Regions from separate parts of the Microbacterium sp. NPDC058021 genome, predicted to be linked through region 3. Evidence: predicted binding sites of a transcription regulator. Region 3 holds the regulator's gene; each other region holds the start of a gene.
What was found. Region 3 encodes HrcA, which represses chaperone genes, less so after heat shock. Its sites were predicted from a motif close to TTNGCACTCGNNNNNNNCGAGTGCNAA; they were not measured.

Region 1 (7,106 bases), on a different contig from region 3:
ACGTCCGTCCACACCCGCCCCGCGTGTGCCATCGTCGCCGCGGTACGGCTGTGCGCCGCCGCGGCGAGCAGTCGGCGGGCGTGCGGCTTGAGCGACTCGGGGTCGTCGGAGAGGATGCCGCGCTGCACCCCTGCCCAGTGCACGGCGGTGCTCCACAGCGCCGGTGACCCCAGCTGCTCGGTGAGGTCCACCGCCCGGGCGAAGTGCCCGGCGATGCGCTCGCCGTCGCCCACGCGCGCCGCGGTGACGGTGAGCTCTGCCAGCGGCAGCAGCGTGAACAGGTCGAACCGCGTGCGCAACAGGGTCTCGCGGGCGCCGCGCCAGGCGGTGGTGAGGTCGGTGGCATCGCCGAACCGGCGTGCCAGTCCCACCGTGACGGCATCCCAGAGCACGCGGTCGCGCGTGGACAGGTCGCGCACCGAGGATCGCACCCGACGCAGCGCGGACTCGGCCTCGTGCGGGTGCTCTCGCTGCATCGCGACCCAGGCGCTCCACAGCTGCAGCCGGTCGTGCGCCCACGCCCCGCCGTGGCCGTCGCGCAGCGCGTCGGCGAGCACGGTGGTGGCGACGTCGGTCTCCCCGAGCTGCAGCGCCGCCGTCGCCGCGATCACGGCGGGCAGTTCCGGCACGGCATCGGCGGATCCGGAGGCGGTGTGCATCTCGGCGGCCCGCACCAGGTCGCCCAGGCCGCTCGAGCCGTCGCCGACGAGGCTTGCCCGCAGTCCTGCGATGAGCAGGTCGGATGCCACCTCGAGCGTCGAGGGCACCCCGCCCTGTGCGGGCAGGGCGACGCCGCGCGCCGCGGCGTCGTCGCCCACCGCGAGCGCCACCGCGACCGCCGCGGCGGCTGCCTCGGGAGCGCTGGGCGCGTGGGCGCGGTAGATGGCGTGGCTGCGTTCGATGAGGCCGCGGGCAGCCCACAACGCGGCGGCGAGTCCGGTTGCCGCCGGGGACCCGACGACCACGCCGCCCGCCCGCGCGGCGCGATCGAGCTCGACACCCGCGGCGTCGAGGTCGCCCAATGCCCACGCCGCGCGTGCGGCGCCGAGGTGCGCCGCCGCGGCATCCGCCCCCGCGTCGGCGGCCAGGGCGAACAGCATCAGCGCGCGCTCCGGCTGTGCGTCCACGAGGGCGTCGGCCCGGCGCAGCAGCCGATCGGCCAAGCGCGGCTCCTGCACGCGTGCGGCGATCGTGTCGGCGACGGTGTGGTCGGGGTTCTGCGAGAGGAGATGGCGCAGACGGTCGGGTGACACCGTGGCCTGCACCGCTTCGCGCACCACGGGTGCCGCCGTGCCGTCCAGCAGCAGCAGACCCTCCGCGTGCGCGGCTGCCACCGTCGCATCGGCGGCGTCGACCGTCCCGACGGTGGCCCCTTCGGCCAAGCAGATGAGCTCCACCGCATCGCGCACGTCGGGGTCGACCGTGCGCAGCCGGTGCGCGATGATCGCCGACAGCGCGTCGGAGACGGCATGCAGGCTCTCGGACTCGTCGGCGAGGGTCACCTCTTCGCCGAGGTGCAGCGCCTCGAGCATCAGCCAGGGCGTCCCGCCGCACAGGGCCAGAAGCGCCTCCAGTCGCGCGGACGGCAGTTCACGGCCCTCGCAGTGGAGCCACGCGGCGACGTCGTGCGCCGAGACCCGGTCCAGCACGATCGCCGGCCGCTCTTGCTGCAGTCGCCGCGCCAGCACCTGCAGCTGCGCGGACTGCGGCCAGGGTCGGCAGGCGACGACGAGTTCGCACGTCGGGTCGTCGAGGCGGTCGACCAGTCGCTGCACCGTGTCGGCGTCGAGGTCGTGCGCGTCGTCCACGACGATCACGTCGCCCGGGACCGTGTCGTCTGCGAGACGCGTGGTCCGCCGGCCCTGCGCGTGCAGCGCCCGACGGATGTGGCGGAGGGCGTCGGACTTGCCGGAGCCGGCGGCCCCGCTGACCACCGCCCGGACGAGCGTGCCCTCGCTCGTCAGCGCGGCGATGTGGTTCTGCGCGAGGCGCGGCCACAGGGCCGGGCGGTGATCGGCACGGGCGGGTGGTGGCGCGACGGGGACGGGCGAAGACGGGATCGAGGCCAAGGACGACATTGTTCTCCTGAGCTGCTGCTGCAGCGCCGCGGGTCGGGGCGCGTCAGGTCTGGCTTTCGGACCGGTTCTGGTCGGACCGCTCGCCGCGGTCGCCACCGTGGCCACCGCCACCGCCTCGACCGCCGCCATCGCGGCGGCCGTCACCGTGGTCGTGATCGTGGGAGCCGTCGTGCGGGGCGGATTGCTCGGGAGCGGGGTCCGCCGGTGCGGGCTGCGGATCCGCGGTCGGCGCGGGTTGCGGCTCCGGGTCGGTGGTCGGCTCTGGGTCAGCGGGTGCGGGCTGCGGATCGGGCGCGGGAGCGGGATCCGTCGTCGGTGCGGGAGCGGTCGTCGGCTGCGGGTCGACGGGCGTCGCGGTGCCGGGAGCGACGACGGCGGGCGGGTGCGGCGTGGGTGCGGGGCGCGCGGGAGAGACAGCGGCAGCGGGGGAGTCGGCGCGCGACGCCGTGCGCGCGGCGGGCGAGGCGGGAGGCACCGGCCGACTCGGCAGGGCTCGGCCCGGGGCCCGACGCGCCGACGGCGTCTGCTCTGCAGACGGAGGCACCGGTGCCAGCGGCGCGGCGGCCGCCGGGTCGGAGGTCGGCAGCGCCTGCGCCTGCGCGCTCTCCCACGCCCACGGCAGTGTCAGTCCCGCCCGTTCGGCGCCGGCGACGCCGCCGAGGGCATGGTCGATCGGCGCGCCGCCGAGGGCGGAAGCGCTGAGGGTGATCATCGTCGCTGCAAGCGCCACCACCCCGGTACCCGAGAGGGTGCCCGCCCCCATGCGGTGGAACCAGGAGCGCGAGGTCCGGACCGGCCGCGGCGCTGCCGCGACCACCGCGGCGGCGGACGCCGTGTCGAGGGCGCCCTCGTCGGTCGGCTCTGCATCGGCATCCGTCCCTGGCCCATCGCTGCGGGCCGCGAGGCGCGCCGCGGCGATGCCGGCGCGCTCGGCGGCGACAGCGCCGGCGGCTCCGAGGGCGATGATCGCCTTCGGGTCGACGTCGGTGGCGATGGGCAGATCGAACCGCGCGGACAGGTGCTGGGCCACCCGCGGGATGCGGGAGGACCCGCCGGTGAGCAGGATCGCGTCGATGCGATCGGATGTCACATCGGCCGATTCGAGCGCGTCGGCCAGTGTCTCGGCGGTGCGCCCGATGGCATCCTCGATCATCGCCTCGAACTCGTCGCGTGTGAGGCGGACGGTCGTCTCCCGGTCGCCCAGCAGCACCGGGATCGACACCTCGCTGTCGAAGGACAGCGCTTCCTTGGCTTCGACGCATTCGCGCCGCAGGGCAGCGAGCCCCATGCGGGCACCGCGATCGGCGGCGAGGGTCACCGCCGAGAATCCGGCGACCGCAATCGCGTGGCGCAGCACGGCATCGTCGAAGTCGACACCGCCGAGGTCGCGGATGCCGTGCGGATCGCCCGCGGGCTGCACGGTGCCGTCGGCGTCCTTGCGCAGGATCACAGCGTCGAAGGTGCCGCCGCCGAAGTCGTAGACCGCCAGCGCGTGCGCCGGCGCCAGCGGGTTGAGCGTCTCGTAGCGTCGGGCGGCGGCCTCCGGTTCGCTGACGATCACGACGTCCCCGAGGCCGGCGCGCGCCAACGCCCCCTCGATCAACGCGGTGCGATAGCCGCCCCACGTGACCGGCACCGTCACGGCGACCGCGTCGGGGGAGTGCCCCTCGCGTTCGCGGACCGTGTCCACCACCCACGTCACCATGCGGGCGAACAGCTGCTCCGCGGTGAAGCTCTGATCCCCCGCGATGATCGGCACGTCGTCGCCCACGCGGCGGGTGAATTCCCGGATGAGACGCTCGGGCTGGGTGATGCCGCGGCGCTCCGCGGCATCCCCCCACAGCAGCTCCCCGGAAAGGGCGAAGACGGAACTCGGAACACTGTCAGCGTGACGTCCGAGTGCGAACGGGGTTGTCGAGATCTCCCCATCCGATCTCACACGCGCAACGGCTGCAGCTGTCCGGCTGGTTCCGACATCGACGGCGATGACGTACCCCACTACGTGTCCTTTCCCCCCGGAATTCGGACAACGGCCTTGCGGTCGGGCTATGTATATCACCTGTGTAGAGGGCATACCAGGGGCGCTGATACATGCGTATGAAGGCATCCGTCACGCGGCGTCACGGGCTGGCACTCGCGTTGCGTGAGTGCCAGCGTCCCCGTACACTGGCGTTAGCACTCTCACTGGGTGTGTGCTAACGAGTCTTCAGTTTCAAGAAAGAGGTAGACCGTGTCGGTTTCCATCAAGCCGCTCGAGGACCGCATCGTCATCAAGCAGGTCGAGGCCGAGCAGACCACCGCCAGTGGGCTGGTCATTCCTGACACCGCGAAGGAGAAGCCCCAGGAGGGCGAGGTCGTCGCAGTGGGCCCCGGTCGCATCGACGACAACGGCAACCGCATCCCGCTCGACGTCGCCGTCGGCGATCGCGTGATCTACAGCAAGTACGGCGGGACCGAGGTCAAGTTCGGTGGCGACGAGCTGCTGGTGCTCTCGGCCCGCGACGTGCTGGCGGTCGTCGTCCGCTGAGCGAACGCACAACGACAAGGACCCGGATGCCACTCGGCATCCGGGTCCTTCGTCGTTGCGGCGGCGGCCCTAGGCTGGGCCGGTGATGACCGCCCCCGCCGCCGATCCCGCACGCGAACGACTGCTCGGCGGCGTCTACGCCTTCTCGGCGTACTTCCTGTGGGGCTTCATGCCCCTCTACTTCCTCGTCCTCGCCCCCACGGGCCCGTGGGAGGTCGTGTCGTGGCGGGTGCTGCTGTCGTTCGTGTTCTGTCTGCTGCTGCTGACGGTCACCCGCTCGTGGCCGCGCATCCTCGCGATCGTCCGAAAGCCCCGGCTGCTGCTGTGGACGGCGGTCGCCGGTGCCCTGATCTACGTCAACTGGCAGGTCTTCCTCATCGCCACGCTCACCGGCCACGTGCTGGAGTCGAGCCTGGGGTACTTCATCAACCCGATCGTCACGGTGCTGCTGGGGGTCCTCGTGCTCCACGAGCGCCTGCGCGTGACGCAGTGGGTCGCCCTGGGTATCGCCGCCGCGGCGGTCGCGGTCATCGTCGTCGGCTACGGCGCCTTCCCCTGGATCGCGCTGACCCTCGCGGGCTCGTTCGGTCTGTACGGCCTCGTGAAGAAGCAACTGGGGCCCGAGGTGGATGCCGTCAGCGGACTGACGCTGGAGTCGTTCTGGCTGCTGCCGGTCGCCGGGGTGCAGCTGGCGGTCGTGGGGGTCACCACGGGCATCACGATGGGAACGGCCGGCGCCGGTCACGCGGTGCTGCTCGGGCTCGCGGGCGTCGTGACGGCCGTGCCGCTGCTCTTCTTCGCCGCGGGTGCCCGTCGGGCGCCCCTGTCGGTCATGGGGCTCCTGCAGTTCGTGGCGCCCATCCTGCAGTTCGCCATCGGGGTCTGGCTCGGCGAGGACATGCCGCCCGAGCGCTGGGCCGGTTTCGCGCTGGTCTGGGTGGCGCTCATCCTGCTGACGGCGGATTCGCTGCGCCACGCCCGCCGCGGCCGCGGCGTCAGCGACCTCGGCCCGATCACCTGACCGAGCCCGGTCCCGGTCCGGCATCCGCAACGCCGTTATCTTTCCGAGACTCGACTGTTTCAGACCGTTAACACATCGCAACACTGGCGACGCAGACCCACGATTAGGTTGGGACCCACTGGCGCGGCGCCCGACGAAGCCGTGCCGCTCACGAATCAACTAGGGAGCACTATGAGCGTCTTCACACGTTCGCGTGGCGCCAAGGTCCTCGGCGCCGTCGCCGTGGCCGGGGTCAGCGCGATCATCCTCGCCGGCTGCGCCGGCTCGTCAGAGCCGTCAGATTCCTCGGCGGCCCCCGCCGAGGACCGCGAGGACCTCACCCTCAGCATCGGAACCGTGCTGCCGCAGTCCGGCAGCCTCGCGTTCCTCGGCCCGCCCGAGGAGGCGGGTGTGCTGCTCGCGGTCAACGAGGTCAACGATGCCGCCAAGGGCCTCACGATCGACCTGACCCCTGGTGACTCCGGCGACGCCGACAACAAGGCATTCGAGACCACCGTCCCGAAGCTGCAGAGCGAAGGGGTCGCGGCCATGATCGGCGCTGCGGCGTCGGGCGTGACCAAGCTCTTCCTCGACAGCAACGTCTCGGAGGGCATCATCACCTTCTCGCCGGCGAACACGTCGCCGGACTTCACGACCTGGGACGACGACGGCCTCTACTGGCGCACCGCCCCCAGCGACCTGCTGCAGGGCGAGGTCCTCGCCAACCTGATCGCCGAGGACGGCCACGAGAACATCGGCATCATCTACCAGAACGACGCGTACGGCACCGGCCTGTTCGGGGTCGTCAAGGAGGTGTTCGAAGCCTCCGGTGGCACCGTGGTCGCCGAGGCGTCGTACAACGACGGCGACAGCTCGTTCGACGCGCAGGTGGCCACCGTCACGGCGGAGAACCCCGACGCGGTCGTGCTGATCACGTTCGACCAGTTCGCGACCATCGCGCCGCTGCTGGTGAACGCCGGTCAGTCCGCGGAGAGCTTCTACCTGGTCGACGGCAACCTCAAGCAGTGGGGCGCCGACGTGGCGGTCCCGCTCGAGGGTGCCAAGGGCACCACGCCCGGACCGGTGCTGGAGGACGACTTCCAGGCTCGTCTGAACGACGCGTGGACCGCAGACGGCAACACCGAGCTGTCGGACTACTCCTACGCCGCCGAGTCCTACGACGCGGTCATCCTGCTCGCCCTGGCGTCTCTGGCGGCCAACGCCACCGACGCCGCTGCGATCTCCGGCAAGCTGCAGGAGGTCTCGGGCGGTTCGGGCGAGGGCACGACCTGCACCTCGTTCGCCGAGTGCGCGGACATCATCCTCGAGGGTGGCACCGCGGACTACGACGGCTACTCGGGCCCGGTGACGTTCGATGAGAACGGCGACCCGACCGAGGCGTCGATCGGCATCTTCCAGTACGGCGCCGACAACATGCACGAGCGCATCGACACCCGCTGACACCCAGTGAGTGAGTGAGGGCCCCGGATCCGTGGATCCG
Region 2 (7,106 bases), on a different contig from region 3:
CTCGGTCGTGAGGAACAGACCGGCGATCGAAGCGGCGTTCTGCAGCGCCGAGCGGGTCACCTTGGCCGGGTCGATGATGCCCTGTGCGAACAGGTCACCGTACTCGCCGGTCGCAGCGTTCAGGCCGTGGCCGAGCGGCAGCTCGGCGACCTTGTTGGCGACGACGCCGGGCTCGAGGCCCGCGTTGAGGGCGATCTGCTTCAGCGGAGCCTGGATCGCGACGCGAACGATGTTCGCACCGGTCGCCTCGTCACCGGTCAGCTCGAGGGCGTCGAGCGCCTTCTTGCCGGCCTGGATCAGGGCAACGCCACCACCGGCGACGACACCCTCTTCGACGGCAGCCTTCGCGTTGCGGACGGCGTCCTCGATGCGGTGCTTGCGCTCCTTGAGCTCGACCTCGGTGGCCGCGCCCGCCTTGATGACGGCAACGCCACCGGCGAGCTTGGCGAGACGCTCCTGGAGCTTCTCGCGGTCGTAGTCGCTGTCGGTGTTCTCGATCTCGCGACGGATCTGGGTCACGCGACCCTCGATCTGAGCCGAGTCGCCGGCACCCTCGACGATGGTGGTCTCGTCCTTGGTGATGATGACCTTGCGCGCACGGCCGAGCAGGTCGGTCGTGGCGTTCTCGAGCTTGAGGCCGACCTCTTCGGTGATGACCTGACCACCGGTGAGGATCGCGATGTCCTGCAGCTGGGCCTTGCGACGGTCGCCGAAGCCGGGCGCCTTGACGGCAGCCGACTTGAAGATGCCGCGGATCTTGTTGAGCACCAGCGTCGCGAGGGCTTCACCCTCGACGTCCTCGGCGATGATGAGGAGCTCCTTGCCCTCCTGGATCACCTTGTCGACGATCGGCAGAAGGTCCTTGATGTTCGAGATCTTCTGGTTCGCGATGAGGATGTAGGGGTCCTCGAAGACCGCTTCCTGGCGCTCGGGGTCGGTGACGAAGTAGGGGTTGATGTACCCCTTGTCGAAACGCATGCCCTCGGTGAGCTCGAGCTCGGTGCCGAAGGTGTTCGACTCCTCGACGGTGACGACGCCTTCCTTGCCGACCTTGTCGATCGCCTCGGCGATGAGCTCACCGATCGAAGCGTCAGCAGCCGAGATCGACGCGGTGGCAGCGATCTGCTCCTTGGACTCGACCTCCTTGGCGGAGTCGAGCAGCTCGGCCGTGATGGCCGCGACGGCCTTCTCGATGCCACGCTTGAGCGAGATGGGGTCGGCGCCGGCGGCGACGTTGCGCAGGCCCTCGCGCACGAGCGCCTGGGCGAGAACGGTGGCGGTGGTGGTGCCGTCGCCCGCGACGTCGTCGGTCTTCTTGGCGACCTCCTTGACGAGCTCGGCACCGATCTTCTCGTACGGGTCGTCGAGTTCGATCTCCTTGGCGATCGAGACGCCGTCGTTGGTGATCGTGGGAGCGCCCCACTTCTTCTCAAGCACGACGTTGCGACCGCGCGGGCCGAGCGTCACCTTGACGGCGTCGGCCAGGATGTTCAGGCCGCGCTCGAGACCACGACGGGCCTCTTCGTCGAAAGCGATGATCTTTGCCATGTGTGTGCGTCCCTCCCGGACGTAGGAATGTCTTTAGCACTCGACAGGAGTGAGTGCTAAGCCATTCTGGCACTCACCCCAGGCGAGTGCAAGCCACGCCGGGCGCGTCGACACACACGGTCACACGTCCCGCGGAGGAGTCAGACCACGCGCACGGTCTCGGCCTGCGGGCCCTTCTGGCCCGAGCCGACCGTGAACTCCACGGCCTGTCCTTCCTCGAGGACGCGGAAGCCGTCCATCTCGACGTTCGAGTAATGGACGAACACGTCCTGCCCGTCGGCGCCGGTGATGAACCCGTAGCCCTTTTCCGCGTTGAACCATTTGACGGTGCCCTGTGCCATGTGAATCTCCTGTTGCTGTGTGACGTCGTCAGCGTAACCAGCAGTTCAGGGGCGGATTCGCGAATCCGGCAACTGTTGACGGGCGTGCACCGAAGTCTTCACACGCGCGTAACACGGCACCGCCCGTGGGCGATGCGACACAGGCTCAGGATGCCGGTGTCTCCGCACCGGCCGTGGTGCGGTCCAACCCCAGGACGACGGCGAGCTGGCGGGCCTCGGGGTCGTCCAGCGGCTGGTAGACCTCGCTCTGGGCGACCTCGGCCCCGCCGATCACCTCGGCCAGCGCGAGCGCGGCCGCCTCGTCGGAGGCGAGCGGGTAGTACACCGTCGTGGTGGCGAAGTCCTGCGACCCGGCGTCGCCGGCCAGCACCAGGTCGGCCGACCACCCGGCGGCGATGATCTCGTCGCGGGCGCGGCTGGCCAGACCCGCCTCGGGGGTCGCGTTGAGCACGAGCACTTCGTACGTGGTGTCGAGCACGGGGGTCACCACCGGTGGGGCGGCCACCGTGGGCTCGGGGGTGGGGAACAGTGTCACGCGGCCGGTGACGACGAGGGTGCCGAAGATTCCCGCGGCCACGAGCACGACCGTCGCGACGGCCGCCCACAGCAGCACGACCCACCCACGCATGTGGGGGTTCTCGGCCCGGTGGGCCCCGACGCGGCCGCTCGTGGGCGGAATCTGGTCGAAGCGATCCTTCGGGTAGGTCGTTTTCGGCACTTTGGAATGCTACCTGGCCACGCGCGGGCTCATCGCAACGCGAGCGCGCCGTGCCTGTTCGCGGGCATCCCGGATGCGCCGCAGCCGGGAGATCATCATCGGGTCGTACTCCAGCGCCTCAGGGGTGTCGATGAGTCTGCCGAGCAATTGGTAGTACCGCGCCGGCGACAGGCCGAGGTGGGCGTGGATCGCCTCCTCCTTCACCGGACCGTGGCGCGGCCATCCCGACTCGAAGTCGAGGATCGCGCGATCGCGAGGGGTCAGGGGCACCCTTCCACGTTAACGCGCCGGCGCGGCGTCGACCGCGCGCCACTCCAGCCAGCCGCCGAGCGGGTCCGCGGCGGCCACGATGTCGCCGTCGAGCGCGACGGCGAAGCCCCCTGGCCCGGCATCCGGGTCGACGGGCGTCGTCCACCCCTCGTGCAGGCGCGGGTCGTCGATGGTGACCCAGCGGCCTGCGGCGCGGGCCGCGGCGATCGCCTCGTGGCGGCGCGCCCAGGGCAGGTACGCCAGTACTCCCGGGGTGGTCACCACGAGCGTCGCCTCCGGCGGCGCGAGCGCGGCGACGGAGGCGATGGCATCCGCAGCGTCGCCGGCGACGAGGAGCGCCGGGTCGGCGGCCGCGATGTCGAGCGCCGCACCGACGCGTTCGGCGCGCCCCTCCTCCCCCGGCCACACGAGGCCCGTGAGCCAGGCGCGCGTCTGCGGATCGGTCGGGTCGAGGGGGTCGAGGTCGATGCCGGCACGCCAGATCACCTGGGGCAGCGCCAGCGGCGGCATCCGTTCGCCGCGCAGGTCGCAGTGCAGCGTCACCGGCGACGGCCCGTCGGCGGGCTCGAGCGCCAGCACCTCACCATCGGGACGGTGGTAGCGGTAGCCGTAGCGATCGGGGTAGAGGCACAGCCCGGCGCTGGCGCCGACCTCGAGCAGGGCGATGGGGCCGTCGATGAGGGCGAGCGCCGGCAGCAGGGCGGCGCACCGCAGCGCCTCGTTGGTCTGCACGCTGCGCCTGCCGCACTCGGCCACCACCGCGTCGGCGTGCGCGAGCAGCCACGACGCCCACGCCGGGTAGTCGCTTTCGGGCGCGCCGAGCAGGCGGGTGACGGCGAAGACGAGCGGCGGCTGGCGATGCGAGGCCGGGATGCCGGCGAGCACCGCCTGCACGGCAGGGTCGGCCGCGACGCCCGCGGCCCAGGCGCCGTACAGCTCCGATCGCCCCGGCGCCTCGTCGCGGGCGAAGCGCGCGAAGCGGTCGCGGACGGCGGTCGCGGCATCCGGCTCTGAACTCACCCACCGATTGTCCCCGATCGGAACACACCACCGGTGCGTCGGGTTGAATAGGGACAGAAGGAGTCGAACATGACCTACGCAGTGAGCAAGAACGACGAGCAGTGGCGCGAGGAGCTCGGACCCGAGCAGTACGCGGTGCTGCGTGAGGCCGCGACCGAGCGGCCGTGGACCGGCGAACTGCTCGACGAGAGCCGCGCCGGCCTGTACGCCTGTGCCGCGTGCGGTGCGGAGCTGTTCCAGAGCGGGACGAAGTTCGATTCGCACTGCGGGTGGCCGAGCTTCTACGAGTCGGTGCGCCCCGAGGCTGTCGAGCTGGTCGAGGACAACGCCCACGGCATGGTGCGCACCGAGGTGCGCTGCGCGAACTGCGGCTCGCACCTGGGGCACGTCTTCCCCGACGGCTTCGGCACCCCCACGGGGGATCGGTACTGCATGAACTCGATCGCCCTGCAGTTCACCCCAGAGGATGCCGGGTGAGCGCACTCGAGGCGATGCGGCGCCGTCGGTCGCTGTCGAAGGTGACCGACCACGCGCCCTCCCACGAGGAACTGCTGGAGCTCGTCGGCGCCGCGGGCCGCGTCGCCGACCACTCGGAATTGAAGCCCTGGCGTCTCATCGAGCTGCGCGGCGACGACCGCGAGACGCTCGGCCGGGCGATCAACAAGGCGTCCGGCGAAAAGGGCGTCTCCCCCAAGCCGCTGCGCGCTCCGCTGCTGGTGGCCGTGGTCTCCAGCTACCGCAAGAGCGACAAGGTGCCCCGGTGGGAGCAGGAGGCGGTGGCATCCGGAGTCGCCCATGCCCTCAGCCTGCTGCTGGACGAGGCGGGGTGGGGCGTCATCTGGCGCACCGGCCACTACACCCGCGCGAAGGCCGTCGCCAAGGCGCACGGGCTGCGCAAGAACGAGGAGCTGCTGGGCTGGCTGTACGTCGGCGGCAAGCCCGAGCGCACCCGCGAATCCCGCGACAAGGTCATCGACGCCGCGGCGTTCGTCAGTCGGATGCCGCAGCCCAAGAAGGCGCTTTAGCCCGCGTCAGCGTGCGCGGCGACGCCGCCACGGCACGGCGGCGACCACGACCGAGGCGAGCGCGACGGCCACCATCGCCAGCGCCGTCCCGGTGCCCGGTCCCGCCGGTGCCGGCCACACGAGGTCGAGCACGACGGATGCCGCCAGCTGGCCGGCCACCGAGGCGAGGCCGAGCAGCAACACTCCGGTGTGCACGACGAGCGCGGCCGACAGGAAGATGTAGAAGACCCCGAGCGCCCCGCCGACGTACAGCCAGGGCTCCGTCGGCAGCGCCGCGGGGGCGCCGACCAGGGCGACGTGCACGCCGGCGGCGATCAGCAGGCAGAGCGATCCGCCGATGAAGTTGACGAGCGTCGCGGTGAGGGGCGTTCCCACCCGCTGGCGCAGGCGGCCGTTGGTCGCCTGCTGCCACGCGATGCCGACGCCGGCCGCAAACGGCAGCACCAGCATCCACAGGGGCGCATCGACCGCGCCGCCGGTGAGCGCGATGCCGACGGCGGCGAGGGCGAGCACGCCGCCGAGCACGCGCCCGGTGGTGACCGCGACGACCCCGGACGGGCCGTAGCCGAGCCGGTCGAGCACGAGACCGCAGATGGTCTGACCGGCCACGACCCCGACGGTGAACAGCGCCACCCCGATGATGCCGACGGCCAATCCCTGCGTCGCGACGGTGAGGGCTCCCGCGGCGCCGCCGCACAGCATCCAGAAGGGGATCCGCCGCTCGCGCACACCGGATGCCAGCCGCGCGAAGCCGGCGCGGCCGCCCGGCAGGGCGAGCGAGATGACAGTGAGGAGGACGAGGCCCGAGGCGAAGGAGATGAAGGCGGCGACGAAGCCGTCCTCCAGACGCACGCCGAGCTGCCCGTTGACCCTGGCCTGCACGGCGGTCATCACACCGATGAGCGCTGCGCCGCCCAACGCCACCCAGACGGGCAGGCGGCGGGACTCGGTGGGCACTCGCGGAAGTCTAGTCGCGCCCCGTTCCCCCGCCGCTCCCGAGTGAGTATTCGCGCTGCCGAGTGAGTATTCGCGCTGCCGAGTGAGTACTCGCACTGCCGATTGCGTACTCGTCGCCAATGCTCACTCGGAGGCCCGAATGCTCACTCGCGACCCCGAATACTCACTCGCAGGCTCGAATGCTCACTCGCGGGCTATGCGGTCTCGCGGATTACCACCTGCGACGGACTGTGGTGCCAATGCCCGGGATCGAGACCCAGGGCGATGCGTGCCGCCCGCCTGCCGTAGCTCTCGGCGTCGATGCGGAAGGTCGTCAGCGCCGGCCGCCACAGCCGGGCCAGCTTGCCTTCGTCGAATCCGATGACGGCGAGGTCGTCGGGCGCTCTCAGGCCCGTCGCCGCCATCGCCGCCAGCACCGCGATGGCCACGTCGTCGTCGTACGCGGCCACGGCCGTCACCGCCGTGTGCCGCGCAAGCCGGTCGACCTCGCGACACCACGCGTCATGATCGTCGTCGGCGTCGAGCCGCACGATCGAAAGCTCCAGGCCCAGTGCGTCCGCCGCGCGGGCCGACTGCGCCTCCCGGATGCGGGTGAGTTCGGTGGCCGGGGTGAGCGAGGCGAACGCGATCTGGCGGTGCCCGCGGTCGGCCAGGTAGCGCAGCTGCTGGCTGGATTGGAAGGCGAATCCCACATGAGCGCCGCCGACCTCGCCCGACACGCGATCGTCGGCGACGCTGTCGGACAGGAGTGAGGCGAGGTCCAGCACTGCCCGCGGGGCGACCGCGTCGAGTACCTCGCGGGGTACCGCACCTCCGGCCGACTCGGTGGGAGTCGTCACGATGAGGGCGTGGCCGAGGGCGCGGAGCTCACCTGCCATGCCGCGGATGAACCCGTTGAGGCTCTCCCCGATCACGACCGGGCCGGTGTTGAAGATGACGACCCGCGCCGTCCCCTCCCGCAGGGTGCGCGCCACGGCGTGCGGCAGATAGCCGAGCCTGGTCGCGGCCTCGCGCACCCGCTCGCGGGTGCCGTCGCGGATGGTCTGGCCCGGCGTCTCGTTGAGCACGTAGCTCACGGTCGCCGTCGAGACGCCCGCCTCCCGCGCGACGTCACGGATGGTCGGCCGACTCGCACCCCGCATGCCGAAAAGTTATCACTTAAACGATTAAGTGCCTAGCCTGAAAACGGGTGCGCTTCCGGCGCGCCGCGAAGAAGAAGGAGCACCA
Region 3 (7,106 bases):
AGGTCCACCGCGGCGTCGGAGACGTTCGCCAGTTCGATGAAGTCGCGGTTGAACGCGCCGCCGGCGTTTCCGCCGCCGCCGTACACCTCCGAGATCACGACCGGCGCGTCGACGGAGACGGCCGCCGTCGCCGCGGTCGGCACGAGCGCGAGGCCCGCGGCGGTGGTGGCGAAGGCCGCAACGGCGGCGATGGATCGGCGGCCGAATCGGCGCGAGGGCACAGGCGAGGTGCGGTGGGTCACGGTCATCTCCGAGCGGCTCGGGCGCGTGGGATTCGCGCAGACACCGTCCGCCTCATTGAGCATTCGGTCAAACGGGCACCTTCGGCAAGGGTCAGATTGGTTAACTTCTTCTCACGAACGGATGGACGGCGTGTCGATGGCGCGCCTTCCCGACTTCCGCTAGGCCACGCCGCAGACGCGTACCGACAGGCGTTCGGCCGCACGCCGGTAGACTCGACGCGACATGTCACCCCGTGCCCTGAAGCCTCTTGCTCCCGCCGCTACGCCGCCCGAGCAGATCCGCAATTTCTGCATCATCGCCCACATCGACCACGGCAAGTCCACCCTGGCCGACCGCATGCTGCAGATCACCGGCGTCGTCTCCGACCGAGACATGCGCGCGCAGTACCTCGACCGCATGGACATCGAGCGCGAGCGCGGCATCACGATCAAGTCGCAGGCGGTGCGGATGCCGTGGGCCAGCGACGACCAGACCTTCGCGCTGAACATGATCGACACCCCCGGTCACGTCGACTTCACCTACGAGGTCAGCCGCTCCCTCGCCGCGTGCGAGGGCGCCGTCCTGCTCGTCGACGCCGCGCAGGGCATCGAGGCGCAGACGCTGGCGAACCTCTACCTCGCGCTCGAGAACGACCTGCACATCATCCCGGTGCTCAACAAGATCGACCTTCCCGCTGCCGACCCCGACAAGTTCGCCGCTGAACTCGCCGGTCTCATCGGCGGCCGCCCCGAGGACGTGCTGCGCGTCAGCGGCAAGACCGGCGTGGGCGTGGAGGAGCTGCTCGACCGCATCGCGCGCGACATCCCCGCCCCGCAGGGCGATCCCGACGCGCCGACCCGCGCCATGATCTTCGACTCGGTCTACGACGCGTACCGCGGCGTCGTCACCTACGTGCGCATGATCGACGGCAAGCTGGAGCCGCGCGAGCGCATCCAGATGATGTCCACGCGCGCGACGCACGAACTGCTGGAGATCGGCGTGTCCAGCCCCGAACCCGTGCCCTCGAAGGGTCTCGGCGTCGGCGAAGTGGGCTACCTCATCACGGGCGTGAAGGACGTGCGGCTGTCCAAGGTCGGCGACACAATCACGACCGCGCGCAAGCCGGCATCCGATCCGCTCCCCGGCTACACCGACCCCAAGCCCATGGTCTTCTCGGGGATCTACCCGATCGACGGCAGCGACTACGGCGACCTGCGTGAGGCACTGGACAAGCTCAAGCTCTCGGACGCGTCGCTGCAGTACGAGCCCGAGACCTCCGTCGCGCTCGGCTTCGGCTTCCGCTGCGGGTTCCTGGGCCTGCTGCACCTGGAGATCATCACCGAGCGTCTCTCGCGCGAGTTCGGACTGGACCTCATCACCACCGCCCCGTCCGTGCCGTACGAGGTCACCACCGACGCGGGGGAGACGGTCACCGTCACGAACCCGAGCGAGTACCCCGACGGCCGCGTGGCCGAGGTGTCCGAGCCGATCGTCAAGGTCGGCATCCTGCTGCCGAAGGACTTCGTCGGCACGGTGATGGAGCTGTGCCAGGGCCGCCGCGGCACCCTGCAGGGGATGGAGTACCTCAGTGAGGACCGCGTCGAGCTGCGCTACACGATGCCGCTCGGGGAGATCGTGTTCGACTTCTTCGACCACCTGAAGAGCCGCACGCAGGGCTACGCCAGCCTCGACTACGAGCCGGCCGGCTCGCAGACGGCCGACCTCGTGAAGGTCGACATCCTGCTGCAGGGCGAGGCGGTCGACGCGTTCAGCTCGATCGTGCACCGCGACAAGGCCTACGCGTACGGCCTGATGATGACCGAGCGGCTGCGCAAGCTCATCCCGCGCCAGCAGTTCGAGGTGCCCATCCAGGCTGCGATCGGCGCGCGCATCATCGCGCGCGAGAACATCCGCGCCATCCGCAAGGACGTGCTCGCCAAGTGCTACGGCGGCGACATCACCCGCAAGCGCAAGCTGCTCGAGAAGCAGAAGGAGGGCAAGAAGCGCATGAAGATGGTCGGTCGCGTCGAAGTCCCCCAGGAGGCGTTCATCGCCGCGCTGTCCGGCGATGTCGAGGGCAAGGAGAAGAAGTAACTGCACTCCGTCAACGAACACCCAGGAAGTAGGCTGGACGCCATGCGCCGCGGGACTTTCAGAGACGAGACGGTCGACTACGCCGCCGTCGGGGCGACGCAGGCGTCCGATCTGCTGCAGTACCCGCCCGAGCGCAGCATCCCCGCCGCGGAGGCCTGGCGCATCGGCAGCGGGGAAGCCCGCTTCCGCACCGCCGGCGACGCCCTGCTGTCGTGGGGCGCGCTGCGCGGTGCCGGCCTGCAGCTGACCGACGTGCGCCCGGCATCCGGCCCGATGTACTCCGGCGTCGCGTTCGACGCCGAGGGCAACGCCGTGGCGCCCAGCCGTCACGAGACCGAGCAGCGCTACGACGCCGAAGGCACCCCGTACGTCGGCGCCGGCACCACGGTGCACGTGCACGGGCGCGTCAAGGGACACCGCGCCGATGCCGAACTGCGCGTGATCTTCTGCGTGGAGGAGACTCGCCGCATCGGCTACGCACTCGGCACCGTCGGCGGCTCCGTCGTCAGCGGCGAAGAGTCGTTCATGATCGAGTGGCGCGACAACGACGAGGTGTGGTTCACGGTGCGGGCGTTCGACGCGCCCACCTCACCGCTGTACCGGCTGCTGCCCCCGCTCGTGCGCCGCCGTCGGCGCGAGCTCTTCCGCGGGTACCTGCGCGCCATCTCGCCGCTGTACACGACGTCGCCCTGATGGCCTCCGCCCTCCCCATCGGCGAGCCGGCACCCGCGGACGGCAGCCTGCCCGCCGACCTGACCATCGATCCCGCGGTGGATTTCGGCGTGTACCTGCACGTGCCGTTCTGCCGCGTGCGCTGCGGCTACTGCGATTTCAACACCTACACCTCGAGCGAACTCGAGGGTGCCCGCCAGGACCAGTACGCCGACACGCTGCTGCGCGAAGTGGCCCTCGCGCGCGGCGTGCTGGCCGACGTCGGCGCGCTGCGTCCGGCAACGACGGTGTTCTTCGGCGGCGGCACGCCGACCCTGCTGCCTGCGGGTGACCTCGGCCGCATGCTCGCGGGCATCCAGAGCACGTTCGGTCTCGTCCCCGGCGCCGAAGTGACGGTGGAGGCGAACCCCGACACCGTCACCGACGCGGTCGCCGCCGAGCTCGCCGCCTCCGGCGTCACGCGCCTGTCGATCGGCATGCAGTCGGCCGTGCCGCGCGTGCTCGCGGCTCTCGACCGCACGCACGACCCCGACAACGTCGCCACGGCCGTCGCATCGGCCCGTCGCGCCGGGCTCGACGTGAGCGTCGACCTCATCTACGGGGCGCCGGGGGAGACCCTCGACGACTGGCGGCAGTCGCTGCAGACCGCGGTGGCACTGGAGCCCGACCACATCTCCGCGTATGCCCTCATCATCGAAGAGGGCACGAAGCTGCACCGCCAGATCCGCCGCGGCGAGGTGCCGGCCCCCGACGACGACCTGCAGGCCGACATGTACGAGCTGGCGGACGGCACACTCGCCGCCGCCGGTTTCCACTGGTACGAGGTGTCGAACTGGGCGCGAGGCGACCATCACCGCTCCCGGCACAACCTCGCCTACTGGCGCGGCACCGACTGGTGGGGATTCGGGCCCGGCGCCCACAGCCACGTCGCGGGGCTCCGCTGGTGGAACGTCAAGCATCCCGCCGCGTACGCGCAGCGCGTGGGCTCCGGCCAGTCGCCCGCCGCCGGGCGTGAGCGACCGGATGCCGCGTCGCGCGAGCTCGAGGACGTGCTGCTGCGCTCGCGCATCCGCGACGGCATCGAGATCGCGGGGCTGTCCGACGACGGCCGCGCCACGGTGGCGGGTCTCATCGCCGACGGCCTCGTCGAGGGCGCCGCGGCGCTGCGTGGCCGTATCGTGCTGACCCTGCGCGGACGTCTGCTGGCCGACGCTGTGGTCCGCGCCCTCACCTCGTGACGCGGCGGTCGGCCGTCCGCGATAGAATTGGCACTCACGGATGACGAGTGCCAACAGAGGGGAGTGACATGGTCAGCGAACGTGGACTGCAGGTACTGCGAGCCATCGTGCAGGACTATGTCGACACCCACGAGCCCGTCGGCAGCAAGGCCATCGTCGAGCGACACGCCTTCGGAGTGTCGGCCGCGACGATCCGCAACGACATGGCGCTGCTCGAGGACGAAGAACTCATCGTCGCCCCGCACACGTCATCGGGGCGCGTCCCCACCGACAAGGGCTACCGCGTCTTCGTCGACCACCTCGCGCAACTGCGCCCCCTGACGCCGGCCCAGCGCTCCGCCATCGCGTCGTTCCTCGACGGCTCGGGCGACCTCGACGACCTGCTCTCGCGCACGGTGCGCGCCCTGACCCAGCTCACCGGACAGGTCGCGATCGTGCAGTACCCCTCGTTCTCGCGAGCCAACGTCACCCACCTCGAGCTCGTCGATCTCGGCTCCGGCCGCATCATCGTCATCGTCGTGACCGACATCGGCCGCGTCTCGCAGCGCATCGCGATGGTGCCGCCCGACCTCGGCGAAGAGGGCATGACCCGCGTGCGTGCGCGCCTGGCGAGCATGCTCACAGGCAGCAGCGTGCAGAGCGGCGCGCAGGCGATCGCCGATCTGCTGGCGGCTCCGACGCAGCCGGGCAGCTTCGACGCCGCGGTGCGCTCGATCGCCGCCGTCGTCGCCGAAGAGCTGGAGGAGTTCCGCCAGGACCGCATGGTGCTCGCCGGCAGCGCCACCCTCGCGCGGCGCGAACAGGACTTCCGCGGCAGTATCTCGCCGCTCCTGGAGGCCATCGAGGAGCAGGTGACCCTCCTCAAGCTCATGACCGAGATGGTGCCCGACGACCAGGGGCTGGCGGCGAGCATCGGGCGCGAGAACGAGCCGTTCGGGCTCGCCGAGGCATCCGTCATCACCGGCGACTACGACGCGACCGGGTCCCGCGCCCGGGTCGGGCTGCTCGGTCCCACTCGCATGGACTACCCGACGAACCTGGCGGCCGTCCGCGCCGTCGCGCACTACCTCAGTCGGATGCTCGAAGAAGACGAGAGCTCCCGCTGACGATTCCTACGCCGCCACCGCGCGGCACGAAAGGCGAATGTGGCTGACCACTACGACGTTCTCGGTGTGTCGCGCGATGCGACCCCCGAGGAGATCAAGAAGGCGTACCGACGTCTGGCACGTCAACTGCACCCCGACGTCAACCCCGGGGAAGAGGCGTCCGAGCGATTCAAGCTCGTCACGCACGCCTACGACGTGCTGAGCGACCCCGACCAGCGCGCGCGGTACGACATGGGCGGCGACAGCGCCTTCGGTGGCGGCGGCGGCAACTTCAGCAACTTCGGAGACATCTTCGAGACCTTCTTCGGCGCCGCCGGCGGCGGCGGCCCACGCGGCGGCCGTCCGCGGTCGCGTCGCGAGCGGGGTCAGGACGCCCTGGTGCGGGTGACCCTCGAACTCGGCGACGTCGTCTTCGGAGTGCACCGCGACATCGAGGTCGACACCGCCGTGCTGTGCGAGACGTGCGACGGCTCGTGCTGCCAGCCGGGCACCCAGCCCGCGACCTGCGACATCTGCCATGGCACCGGGCACGTGCAGCGCACGGTGCGCAGCCTCCTCGGCAACGTCGTCACCTCGCAGCCCTGCAACGTGTGCCAGGGCTACGGCACGACCATCCCGTTCCCCTGCACCACGTGCCAGGGTCAGGGCCGGGTGCGCGCCCGCCGCACGGTCTCCCTCGACATCCCCGCCGGTGTCGAGACGGGGCTGCGCCTCCAGCTGCCCGGATCCGGCGAGGTCGGCCCCGCCGGCGGCCCCAACGGCGACCTCTACATCGAGGTGACCGTGTCGGCGCACGAGGTCTTCAGCCGCGACGGCGACGACCTGCTGGCCACCCTCGAGGTGTCCATGCCCGATGCCATCCTCGGCACCTCGACCACCATCGAGTCCCTCGACGGCCCCGTCGACCTCGAGGTGCGCCCGGGCGTGCAGTCCGGCGACGTGCTCACGATCAAGGGCCGGGGCATCACGCCGCTGCGCGGTTCGCAGCGCGGTGACCTGCGCGTCGGCGTCCACGTCGTCACCCCGACGCGTCTGGACGCGAAGGAACGCGCCCTCATCGAGGACTTCGCCAAGAAGACCAAAGCGCCGGGGCCGCGGCTGGCCGAGTTCCACCAGGGCCTCTTCTCCAAGCTGCGCGACCGCTTCCGCGGCTGAGCCATGGCACTGCACTTCGTCGACGACGCCGCCGGGTCCGCCCGTCCCGGTGATCTCGTGACCCTCACCGGGGCGGAAGCACACCACGCCGCCGCGGTGCGGCGGGTGCGGGTCGGCGAGGCGGTGACGCTCGGCGACGGCCGCGGGACCTGGCTGAGCGGTGTGTGCGCCTCGGTCGCCCCGCGTGAAGTCGTCGTCGAGGTGACCGAACGGCGCGATGACCCCGCGCCGTCGCGCCGCGTGGCACTCGTGCAGGCTCTGGCCAAGGGCGACCGGGACGAGCTCGCGGTGCAGGCGGCCACCGAGCTCGGTGTCGACGAGGTCGTGCCGTGGCAGGCTGCGCGCAGCGTCTCGCGGTGGGATGCCGCGAAGGCCGAGAAGGGCCGCGCCCGCTGGGCGACGATCGCCCGCGAAGCCGGCAAGCAGGCCCATCGCTCGTGGCTGCCGGAGGTCACCGGCGTCGTCTCGACGCGGGACCTGGTGCAGCGCGCCCGGACGGCGCACCTGCTGGTGCTCGAGCCCACGGCATCCATCGCCCTCACCACGCTCGACCTCCACGGCGACGACCGCGACGTGCTGCTGGTCGTCGGCCCCGAAGGCGGCATCTCGGCGGAAGAGC

Region 1: a site for HrcA is predicted at 4,206-4,232, ahead of groES (co-chaperone GroES). Genes of this name have one in related genera too.
Region 2: a site for HrcA is predicted at 1,582-1,608, ahead of groL (chaperonin GroEL). Genes of this name have one in related genera too.

Annotation. Positions count from the first base shown of each region.
Region 1 covers NZ_JBHVRF010000004.1:218,186-225,291, reverse strand. The annotation lists gene ACFVR6_RS10215 (LuxR C-terminal-related transcriptional regulator) at 1-2,078, opposite strand, end outside; gene ACFVR6_RS10210 (Hsp70 family protein) at 2,122-4,017, opposite strand; gene groES (co-chaperone GroES) at 4,309-4,605, shown strand; gene rarD (EamA family transporter RarD) at 4,691-5,626, shown strand; gene ACFVR6_RS10195 (ABC transporter substrate-binding protein) at 5,798-7,066, shown strand.
Region 2 covers NZ_JBHVRF010000003.1:26,045-33,150, forward strand. The annotation lists gene groL (chaperonin GroEL) at 1-1,548, opposite strand, end outside; gene ACFVR6_RS06915 (cold-shock protein) at 1,689-1,889, opposite strand; gene ACFVR6_RS06920 (LytR C-terminal domain-containing protein) at 2,035-2,607, opposite strand; gene ACFVR6_RS06925 (DUF3263 domain-containing protein) at 2,617-2,877, opposite strand; gene ACFVR6_RS06930 (DUF2332 family protein) at 2,887-3,897, opposite strand; gene msrB (peptide-methionine (R)-S-oxide reductase MsrB) at 3,967-4,374, shown strand; gene ACFVR6_RS06940 (nitroreductase family protein) at 4,389-4,922, shown strand; gene ACFVR6_RS06945 (DMT family transporter) at 4,929-5,879, opposite strand; gene ACFVR6_RS06950 (LacI family DNA-binding transcriptional regulator) at 6,074-7,021, opposite strand; gene ACFVR6_RS06955 (alcohol dehydrogenase catalytic domain-containing protein) at 7,069-7,106, shown strand, end outside.
Region 3 covers NZ_JBHVRF010000002.1:102,713-109,818, reverse strand. The annotation lists gene ACFVR6_RS04010 (ExeM/NucH family extracellular endonuclease) at 1-242, opposite strand, end outside; gene lepA (translation elongation factor 4) at 466-2,316, shown strand; gene ACFVR6_RS04000 (DUF1990 family protein) at 2,359-3,009, shown strand; gene hemW (radical SAM family heme chaperone HemW) at 3,009-4,226, shown strand; gene hrcA (heat-inducible transcriptional repressor HrcA) at 4,295-5,332, shown strand; gene dnaJ (molecular chaperone DnaJ) at 5,372-6,487, shown strand; gene ACFVR6_RS03980 (16S rRNA (uracil(1498)-N(3))-methyltransferase) at 6,491-7,106, shown strand, end outside.